Regions from separate parts of the Streptomyces sp. NPDC031132 genome, predicted to be linked through region 1. Evidence: riboswitches for the same ligand, from Rfam matches in the RefSeq annotation. Region 1 holds a riboswitch; each other region holds the start of a gene.

Region 1 (3,198 bases):
TTGGCCCGGGGGACCTGTTCGGCCACGATCTGGTCGAGGAGGCGCCCCCGCACGGCCAGGTTCGCGTACCGGAATTCGTGTTCCTCGCGCTGATCGGCCAGGAGTACGGCCAGCCGGTCCGCCCAGCCGAGAAAGGTCTCGCCGGGCCCCGGGTCCCCCACCCCCTCGGTGAAGCTGTCCCCGATCGCCGCGTACGAGCCGATGGTTTTGAGTGTCGTCTTCGTCGCTGCCACGAGAACACATCTTTCACCGCGGCACGTGACCTACGCCACCGTAGGCAGGGGTTGACGGACCGTGATCTCTACCACCTGGTCGGTACGGAACGACAGCGCGTGAGGCCGGGACCCCCCTCGGGTCCCGGCCTCACGGGTCCGGTTGCCTCTCTCCGACGGCGGGAGCCGTCAGATGCTCACGCCCTTGGTGCGGAGGTAGGCCAGCGGGTCGATGTCCGAGCCGTAGGACGGCCCGGTGCGGATCTCGAAGTGCAGGTGCGGGCCGGTCGAGTTGCCGGTGGAGCCGGAGAGGCCGATGGTCTGGCCGCCGGTGACGCTCTGGCCGGCCGAGACGGAGAGCTGGGACAGGTGGCCGTACTGGGAGTACTTGCCGTCCGCGTGCCGGATGACGACCTCGTTGCCGTACGCGCCGGCCCAGCCGGCGGAGACCACGGTGCCCGCACCCACGGCGCGGACGGTGGTGCCGGAGCTCGCGATGAAGTCGACACCGGTGTGGTAGCCGCTGGACCACATGGCGCCGGGGGTCTTGTACTGGGTCGATATCCCGCCGCCGACGGGGGCGACGAAGCCGGCGGCGGTGACCGTACCGGCGGCGGACTTGGCGGCGGTGCTCTTCTTGGCGGGCGCGGCGGCGGCAGCGGCCGCGGGGGCGGCGGGGGCCGGCGCGGCCTCTGCGGAGTCCTTGCGGTCCGAGGACGGGGCCGGGTCCGAGGCGGGGTGGTGGGCCGAGGACTTCTTCGCCGGGGCCGGAGCGGACTCCTCGGCCGGAGCCGGCGCGGCCGGGGCCGCCTCGCCCCGCGCACCGAGGGTCAGCTTCAGCCCGGGGTGGATCAGCGACGGGTTGGTGCCGACGGCCTCGCGGTTGTCGGCGTACAGCTGCTGCCAGCCGCCCGAGAGGTGGCGCTCCTGGGCGATCTTGGAGAGGTAGTCGCCCGGCACGACCGTGTAGACGGCCGAAGTGGCCGGCGAGCCCTGCGCGACAGCGGCGGGCGCGGCCTGCAGCGCCGCCGGAACCTGCGGGGCCTGCACGGGAGCCGCGGCGGGTGCGGCGGCCGGGGCACCGGCCGCATGGGCGCCGGCGGCACCCAGCAGCGGCAGCGCGAGGGCCGCGCCACCGGAGCCTGCGACGGCGAAGCCGCGCACCACGGAACGGGACTTGGGACGGCGGTGCTTACCCTTTGCAGGCATGGCGAATTCCTCTCCGTCGCCTGCGAGGTGAGCTGTCGGGTTCGGACTGGAGATGTCCGGCGGCACATGAGCGGAACATGTACGGCTTCACCCCGAGCTGCGCCGATACGAAGATCGGGAACAGCGGCTTACCTGGTTCCCCCGCTCCTGCCGCGCGCGTGAATAGTCGGGTGCGGTTTCCGGACGGCGGCAGGATTCGGCGGTCCATCCGGATCGATCGCGAAGGTAATCGAGTTGAGCCGCACCGAACAAGCCACGAATTTCCCGACGGATTCACAATCCGGGGAGTTCGAGGGAATTCCGGTCACCCTGCGTCCATTCCCCGCCGCCAACAACCGCTCCGGCCGGGCCATTCGACTTTGACGATCAGGCACTCACGGTCACCGTATGATCTGGCTCACGGGGCTGCGCCCGATCTCGCCTCCGGTGATGGCAAGTTGGTCCCAAGTAGCGTAATTCGGACATCCCACGACGACGCGGAGGAGTTCCCGTGACCCAGCAGATACCCCAGCACCCGCGGACGGAGCCCCTACCGGAGCCGGAGCTGGCCGGAGTGCGCAACTTCCGTGACGTGGGCGGACTGCCGACCACCGACGGGCGGAGGGTCAAGCCGGGAAAACTGTTCCGTAGCGGACATCTGGCACATGCCACCGAAACCGATGCAGAATTCCTCGCATCGCTCGGCCTCCACACGATTTTCGACTTCCGCAACAACGCGGACCACGCCCTGGAGGGACTCGACGTCGAGCTTCCCGGCGTGCTGAACGTCAACATCCCGCTGTCGGATCCGGCCGACGGCAAGGAATTCTGGAAGATGGTCCGCGACGGCGACCTCGAGCAGCTCCGCGGAATCCTGGGCGAGGGGAAGGGCGCCGCCCGGATGACCGACTCGTACCGCTCGATGATCAAGCACCGCACCGCCGAGCACGGCCGGGTCGTTCGCGCCCTCGCCGAGGACAGCGTTCCGGCACTCATGCACTGCGCGGCCGGCAAGGACCGGGCCGGCCTGTCGATCGCCGTCACCCTGCTCGCGCTGGGCGTCGGGCGCGAGGCGATCGTGGCGGACTACCTGGAGTCCAACGCCCCGCACCGCCGCTACCGGGTGCGCCGGACCAGCGGGGGGCCCGAGGCCCGCTCCCCCGAGGTGATGGAGCTGCTCGCGCCGCTCTTCGACGCCCGCGCCGAGTACCTGACGGCCGCCTTCGACACCATCGACGAGCACTGGGGCGGGGTCGACCGGTACCTCGCCGAGGGTCTCGGACTCACGCCCGAGACCCTCGGCCGGCTGCGGGAGCAGCTGCTCGACTGACCGCCCGGACCTGCCGTGGAGCAGGCCGTCAGCCGCCGGCGACGGCCTGCTTCACCAGCGTCCTGCCGAAGTCCCACATCAGAGCGCCCCCGCCGTGCGCCTCGTCCATGACCGCGCGGAAGGCGCCGACGAACCGGTCGACGTCCCCCTCGTCCACGACCAGCGGCGGGATGAGCTTGATGACCTCCAGATGGTCGCCGGAGACCTGCGTCAGGATCCGGTGCTTCTGCAGGAGCGGCACCACGACCATCTGGGCGAAGAGCCCCTTGCGGGCCGCCTGGAGCATGGTCCACCGGCTGCGCAGCCCCAGCGAGGACGGCCGCCCGAACTCGATGCCGATCATCAGGCCGCGCCCCCGTACCTCGTGGAGCAGCTCGTACTCGTCCACGAGCGCGGCGAGCCGGCCGCGCAGCAGGTCGCCCATCGCGCGGGCGTGCGCGACCACCGACTCGTCCTCCATGACGGAGA
Region 2 (3,198 bases), on a different contig from region 1:
CGACGGCCCCGTGGAGCTGGCCACCTGGCGGTTCGCCACCGAGCCGCTGACCCTCGGCGGCCAGGACGTCGCGGCCGGCGATCCGGTGCTCGTCGTCCTCGCCGCGGCCGACCGGGACCCCGAGCGGTTCGCCGATCCCGACACCCTCGACCTCTCCCGTACCGACAACCAGCACCTCGGGTACGGGCACGGCATCCACTACTGTCTGGGCGCTCCGCTCGCACGACTTGAAGGGCAGACGGCGCTTGCGACTTTGCTGACGCGTCTGCCGGATCTGGAACTCGCTGTTCCGTCCAACGAGCTTCGCTGGCGCGGGGGTCTGATCATGCGTGGCCTGCGCACTCTTCCCGTCAGGTTTACAGCTCGAAACATCTGAAGGCCCCCTGACCGTAAGTCAGCCCCGGTCAAGAGTTGTGACTAACGTGCTAAGACGGCTAGGTTCTGCCGTTACCCAGCCGTTATGCGAAAGGTGCAGCTCATGCGTTCCGGGAACGGCCGCCACAGACGCCCCCGCCAGGTACCCGCGATAGTCGTCACCGCCGGAGTCACCGGTTCCGCCTTGGCCCTGCCGCTGTTCGCCGCCACCGGCGCGAGCGCGGCGGACGCCTCCACGTGGGACAAGGTCGCCGAGTGCGAGAGCGGCGGCTCCTGGAGCGCCAACTCCGGCAGCGGGTCCTACGGCGGACTCTCGTTCACGCAGGAGCAGTGGAACTCCTCGGGCGGCCTCGACTTCGCCGAGCGCCCCGACCTCGCCAGCCGTTCGCAGCAGATCGCCGTCGCCGAGCGGGTCCTGGGCACCCAGGGCCCCCAGGCGTGGGGGCAGTGCTCGGAGTCGGCCGGGTTGACCCAGCAGGCACCCGCCGCGTCCGTGGACCCGGGCCTGCCCGGCACGCTCGGCCCGGTCGCCGCCAGCCCCTCGCGCCCCGACGACTCGGTCCCGGCCGGCGGTACCGGCGCGAAGGCGCACGACTTCGGCGCCCCGACCCCGGCTCCGACCCCGGTCTTCACGCTCCCGCCGGCGCCGCTCGCGCCGAGCAGCGGACTGCCCGTCATGCCCGACCCGGACGTGCCGTCCACGTCGCCGACCGTCCCGGTGCTCCCGGGCGACCCGACCATCACCCCGGGCACGCCCACGGCCCCGACGACGCCGACCGCGCCGACGACCCCGGGAAGCCCGACCACGCCCGGGAACCCGACGGACCCGACCGCTCCGGTCATCCCGGCCGACCCCGGCGCCCCCACGGCCCCGGGTACCCCGAGCACCCCGGGCGCCTCCACCGACCCGAGTGTCGTCCCGAACACCTCCGCCACCGGCAAGCACCGTGGTACTCCCGCCCTCGAGCTGCCCGCCGCATCTGAGGGGGCGTCGGCCCCCTCGTACACCGTCCAGGCGGGCGACAGTCTGGCCACCATCGCGTCTGCCAAGGGGGTCAAGGGCGGCTGGAACGCGCTCTACCAGGCCAATGAGCAGGTCATCGGCGAGGACGCAGATCTGATCAAGCCCGGCCAGAACCTGGATCTAAGCTAGGAATAGCGGCACTTCGGACACCCGGTAAGAGCTGAATGTCCGTAATCTGCAAGTGAGACATGTGTCTCTTCCGGTCAACTGGCGTGTCCCGCCTGGAGCCTTCCGCAAACCGCGGCCTCACCTGCGCAAACGCCCCTAAAGGGAGCGCAAGTAGGGGGCGTTTCTCCCCGGTGTTCCTCGTTGAACATCGGGGAGAGACCTGCCTACCTTCTGAGTCGCCCGCCACCGCGGGCTCCTTCGACCGCATCGCCGAATCCTGCCGGCGGCCGGAGGGAACAGTCGTCGCGTCAAGCGCCGAAGGCAGGAGCGGGGGAACCAAGGTAGGCGCCGGGACCGGCCGTTGAGAGACGGTCACGGAAACGGCTAGGGGTTAAGTCGCGCGCCACGTCGCACGGCCGGGCACTCATCAGCCCGAACCCGACAGCTCACCTCGTAGGCGTCGGTGAGGAGAACTCCATGCTGCTTTCCGGCAAGGGCAAGCACCGCCGCGCCTCCAAGGCCGCCCGCATCGTCACGCTCGCCGGCGTCACCGGTGTCGCCGTCGCCGCCCCGCTGATGGCGGCCGGCTCGGCCTCCGCCGCCACCGGGTCCGAGTGGGACCGCGTCGCGCAGTGCGAGTCCGGCGGCAACTGGTCCATCAACACGGGCAACGGCTACTACGGCGGCCTGCAGTTCTCGTCCTCCACCTGGGCCGCTTACGGCGGCAAGGCGTACGCCTCGCAGGCCAACCAGGCTTCCAAGTCGCAGCAGATAGCCATCGCCGAGAAGGTCCTCAAGGGCCAGGGCAAGGGCGCGTGGCCGTCCTGCGGCGTCGGCCTCTCCAACTCCTCTTACGCCGGCGGTGGTACGACCGACACCGCGAAGAAGACGGAGCAGAAGACCGAGACCAAGAAGACCCAGCCGAAGGCGACCGCGCCGAAGAAGGAGACGAAGCGCTCCGAGGCTCCGACGACCCGCTCCGAGCGCTCCGAGGCCCCGGCCCCGGCCCCGAAGACCGGCAACGGCTCGTACGAGGTCAAGTCCGGCGACACGCTCGGCACCATCGCCGAGGCCAACGGCGTCAAGGGCGGCTGGGAGAAGCTCTTCGAGCTCAACAAGGACATCGTCTCGGACGCCGACCTGATCTTCCCGGGTCAGAAGCTGAAGCTCAGCTGAACCCTGCCGTAACAACTGCGGCAGCGAGCACAACACGCAGCATCCCCACCGCCCGGCGCGTCTTCCCCCCACGCGCCGGGCGGCGGCGTTTGTCCGGCCCGGCCCCCTCCTGTTCCCCTCCTGTTCCCCTCCCGGACCGGGCCCGGACCCGGCCGGGACGGCGGCGGTCAGGGGCCGTATGTACCGGAAGACGGTTATTCGGGCCCTTTTTCGTCCCAGGAGGCGGGCGGTCGGCCGGCCTGGTGCCCGCAGGCGGTTAGGCTCTAGTCGGCGGGGCCATCCCACGGCCCGACATGCCACCGCACACCCAGCGTCACATCCCAGAAGGAGATGCTCGTGCCGTCCATCGACGTCGTCGTAGCCCGGGAAATCCTGGACTCCCGAGGCAACCCCACGGTCGAGGTCGAGGTGGGCCTCGACGATGGCAGCACCGGCCGTGCTGCAGTTCCGTCCGGCGCCTCCACCGGTGCCTTCGAGGCCATTGAGCTCCGTGACGGTGACCCCAACCGTTACAT
Region 3 (3,198 bases), on a different contig from region 1:
GACGAGAACGAAGGGGCGGAGCAGTGAGCGACACCGCAGCCGTCACGATGACCTTCCACCCGCAGCCGCAGGCCGGCGAGGCCCGGCCGTGGGCCTTCCCGGCCCCCGAGCGGGGCTCGCTGCCCAACGGCCTGACCGTGCTGCGCTGCCACCGGCCGGGCCAGCAGGTCGTCGCCGTCGAGGTCAACCTCGCCGCCCCGCTGGACGCCGAGCCCCAGGGCCTGGACGGCGTGGCGACCATCATGGCCCGCGCGCTGTCCGAGGGCACCGACAAGCACTCCGCCGAGGAGTTCGCGGCCGAGCTGGAGCGCTGCGGCGCCACGCTCGACGCGCACGCCGACCACCCGGGAGTGCGGGTCTCCCTGGAGGTCCCGGCCTCCCGGCTGGCCAAGGCGATGGGCCTTCTGGCCGAGGCGCTGCGCGCGCCCGCCTTCGCCGACAGCGAGGTCGACCGCCTGGTGCGCAACCGGCTCGACGAGATCCCGCACGAGCTGGCCAACCCGCAGCGCCGCGCCGCCAAGGAGCTCTCCAAGCAGCTCTTCCCGGCCACGCTGCGGATGTCCCGCCCGCGCCAGGGCACCGAGGAGACGGTCGCCCGGATCGACTCGGCGGCCGTACGCGCCTTCTTCGAGGCCCACGTACGCCCCGCCACCGCCACCGCGGTGGTCGTCGGCGACCTGACCGGCATCGACCTGGACGCCGTACTGGCGGACACCCTGGGCACCTGGACCGGCAACTTCGCCGAGGCGCTGCCGGTGCCGCCGGTGACCGCCGACGACGCCGGCCGCGTGGTCATCGTGGACCGGCCCGGGGCGGTGCAGACGCAGCTCCTGATCGGCCGGATCGGGCCGGACCGGCACGAACGGGTCTGGGCGGCGCAGGTGCTCGGCACGTACTGCCTGGGCGGCACCCTCACCTCGCGCCTGGACAAGGTGCTGCGCGAGGAGAAGGGCTACACGTACGGCGTGCGCGCCTTCGGCCAAGTGCTGCGCTCCACCGCCGACGGCAAGGGCGCCTCGATGCTCGCCATCAGCGGCTCCGTGGACACCCCCAACACCGGCCCGGCGCTCGACGACCTCTGGAAGGTGCTCCGCACCCTCGCGGACGGCGGGCTGACCGACGCCGAACGGGACGTGGCGGTACAGAACTTGGTGGGGGTGGCCCCGCTGAAGTTCGAGACGGCCGCGGCCGTGGCCGGCACGCTCGCCGACCAGGTCGAGCAGGAGCTCCCGGACGACTACCAGGCCCGGTTGTACGCACAGCTGGCCCAAACGGGCACGGTGGAGGCGACTTCGGCCGTCCTGGCCGCCTTCCCGGTGGACCGCCTGGTCACCGTCCTGGTGGGCGACGCGTCGCAGATCGAGGCGCCGGTGCGGGCGCTCGGGATCGGCGAGGTCACCGTCGTCACCAACTGACGGACATCCCAAGGGGCTCCGGTGGCTTGTCCACCGGAGCCCCTTTTGTCTGTTTAGTGGAGAGGTTGCTTGTATGCGGTGTGGCGTACGCAACAAAAAGGCGTGTCTGTTTGGCGATTGACTGATGATCCGCCTAGCGTCGGCCGTGCTGTCCGTCAGTTGTACGCGCCGCATCCGCGGCACCGGGCAGCGATCGCCGAGTCCCCGTCAGGCGCGAGCCTGGGGAGCCGGGGACCCACATGTGTCCCTGGGGTGAATCGGACCGCCTCGCCAGAGGGGGCCCGTAGGAGACCTTCCTGCTCCGAACCCGTCAGCTAACCCGGTAGGCGAGAAGGAAGGAAAGGATCAACCCCTTCATGGCGTTTGGCAGTCGTGCCGCCGGTAAGCACCGTGGTTCCAGTCGTCTGAGCCGCAAGACCGCCGGTTACGCCGGCATAGCCGCCCTCGCCACCACCGGTGTCGTCGGCTCCCTCGCAGGCCCGGCGTTCGCCGCGTCGGACAAGGCCCCCTCCATGGAGGACACCGGCCTGAACGCCGTCGTGACGGCCGAGGACCTCCCGGTCCAGATCGAGGCCCAGGCCGAGGCCCAGGAGCACGCGGCAGAGGCCGCGGCCGCCAAGGCGAAGGCGGAGGCCGACGCGAAGGCGCGCGCCGCCGAGGCCAAGCAGAAGGCCGAGGAGAAGGCGAAGGCCGAGCGCGAGGCCGCCGAGCGCGCCGCCCGCGAGGCGGAGCGCAAGCGCCTCAACACCTTCGTCGCCCCCGTCGACGGCTCCTACGTCAGCACCCAGTGGCACGCGGGCGGCGGCATGTGGTCCTCCGGCAGCCACACCGGCATCGACTTCCACGCGGCCTCCGGCACCTCGGTGCACGCGGTCGGCGCCGGCACCGTCGTCGAGGCCGGCTGGGGCGGCGCGTACGGCAACAACGTCGTCATCAAGCACAACGACGGCACCTACACCCAGTACGGCCACATGTCCTCGCTGAGCGTCTCCGTCGGCGAGCAGGTCACCCCGGGCCAGCAGATCGGCCTGTCGGGCTCCACCGGCAACTCCAGCGGCCCGCACCTGCACTTCGAGGCCCGTACCGGCGCCCAGTACGGCTCGGACATCGACCCGGTCGCGTACCTGCGCAACCACGGCGTCGACGTCTGACCCGCAGCACTTCACCGAAGGCCCCGGCTCCCCGAGCCGGGGCCTTCGCGTTGTGGCCGCATGTGGCCGCATGGTGGCTGTAAATATTCGCGATTTCCGTCCGCGCTCGGAAAACATCGCTTGTTGCAATAGAGTCGCCTTACGATCCCAGCGGTCGCGGCAATGGCGTCGGCAGTCGGAAATAGGCGGAGGTCCGGACTTGCGTATTCCTGCGCACGCGGTATGCACGGCAATCCGCGACGACATCGTCTCCGGTGTCTTCGAGCCGGGCGGCAGGCTGACCGAGGAGCTGCTGGCGCGGCGCTACGGGGTCTCCCGCGTCCCGGTCCGCGAGGCGCTGCGGACCCTGGAGTCCGAGGGCTTCGTCACCACCCGGCGGCATGCGGGCGCCTGCGTCGCCGAGCCCACCGAGCAGGAGGCGGCCGACCTCCTGGAACTGCGGATGCTGCTCGAGCCGCTGGCGGCCGCCCGGGCCGCCCGTCGACGCACCGAGGCCCACCTCAAGGTGCTGCGCGGGCTGGTCAGACTGGGTCAGGAGCGGGCCAGGCAGGGCCGGGGGGAGGACCTGCGGTCCCTGGGGGGCTGGTTCCACGAGACCCTCGCCCAGGCCTCCGGCAGCCCCGGGCTGATCG

Evidence for each region. Region 1 has a riboswitch for cyclic di-AMP ahead of ACZ49B_RS08655 (M23 family metallopeptidase). Riboswitches for the same ligand answer to the same signal wherever they lie in the genome.
Region 2: it holds a riboswitch for cyclic di-AMP, as region 1 does, so the genes downstream of both, ACZ49B_RS35530 (transglycosylase family protein) here and ACZ49B_RS08655 (M23 family metallopeptidase) in region 1, are expected to answer to the same signal.
Region 3: it holds a riboswitch for cyclic di-AMP, as region 1 does, so the genes downstream of both, ACZ49B_RS11870 (M23 family metallopeptidase) here and ACZ49B_RS08655 (M23 family metallopeptidase) in region 1, are expected to answer to the same signal.

Annotation. Positions count from the first base shown of each region.
Region 1 covers NZ_JBVIGX010000004.1:224,345-227,542, forward strand. The annotation lists gene ACZ49B_RS08650 (SGNH/GDSL hydrolase family protein) at 1-233, opposite strand, end outside; gene ACZ49B_RS08655 (M23 family metallopeptidase) at 402-1,421, opposite strand; cyclic di-AMP (ydaO/yuaA leader) riboswitch at 1,424-1,600, opposite strand; gene ACZ49B_RS08660 (tyrosine-protein phosphatase) at 1,912-2,730, shown strand; gene ACZ49B_RS08665 (aspartate aminotransferase family protein) at 2,759-3,198, opposite strand, start outside.
Region 2 covers NZ_JBVIGX010000046.1:10,214-13,411, forward strand. The annotation lists gene ACZ49B_RS35520 (cytochrome P450 family protein) at 1-376, shown strand, start outside; gene ACZ49B_RS35525 (LysM peptidoglycan-binding domain-containing protein) at 479-1,528, shown strand; cyclic di-AMP (ydaO/yuaA leader) riboswitch at 1,811-1,982, shown strand; gene ACZ49B_RS35530 (transglycosylase family protein) at 1,985-2,683, shown strand; gene eno (phosphopyruvate hydratase) at 3,014-3,198, shown strand, end outside.
Region 3 covers NZ_JBVIGX010000006.1:211,788-214,985, reverse strand. The annotation lists gene ACZ49B_RS11880 (M16 family metallopeptidase) at 1-27, shown strand, start outside; gene ACZ49B_RS11875 (M16 family metallopeptidase) at 48-1,415, shown strand; cyclic di-AMP (ydaO/yuaA leader) riboswitch at 1,600-1,758, shown strand; gene ACZ49B_RS11870 (M23 family metallopeptidase) at 1,772-2,566, shown strand; gene ACZ49B_RS11865 (GntR family transcriptional regulator) at 2,766-3,198, shown strand, end outside.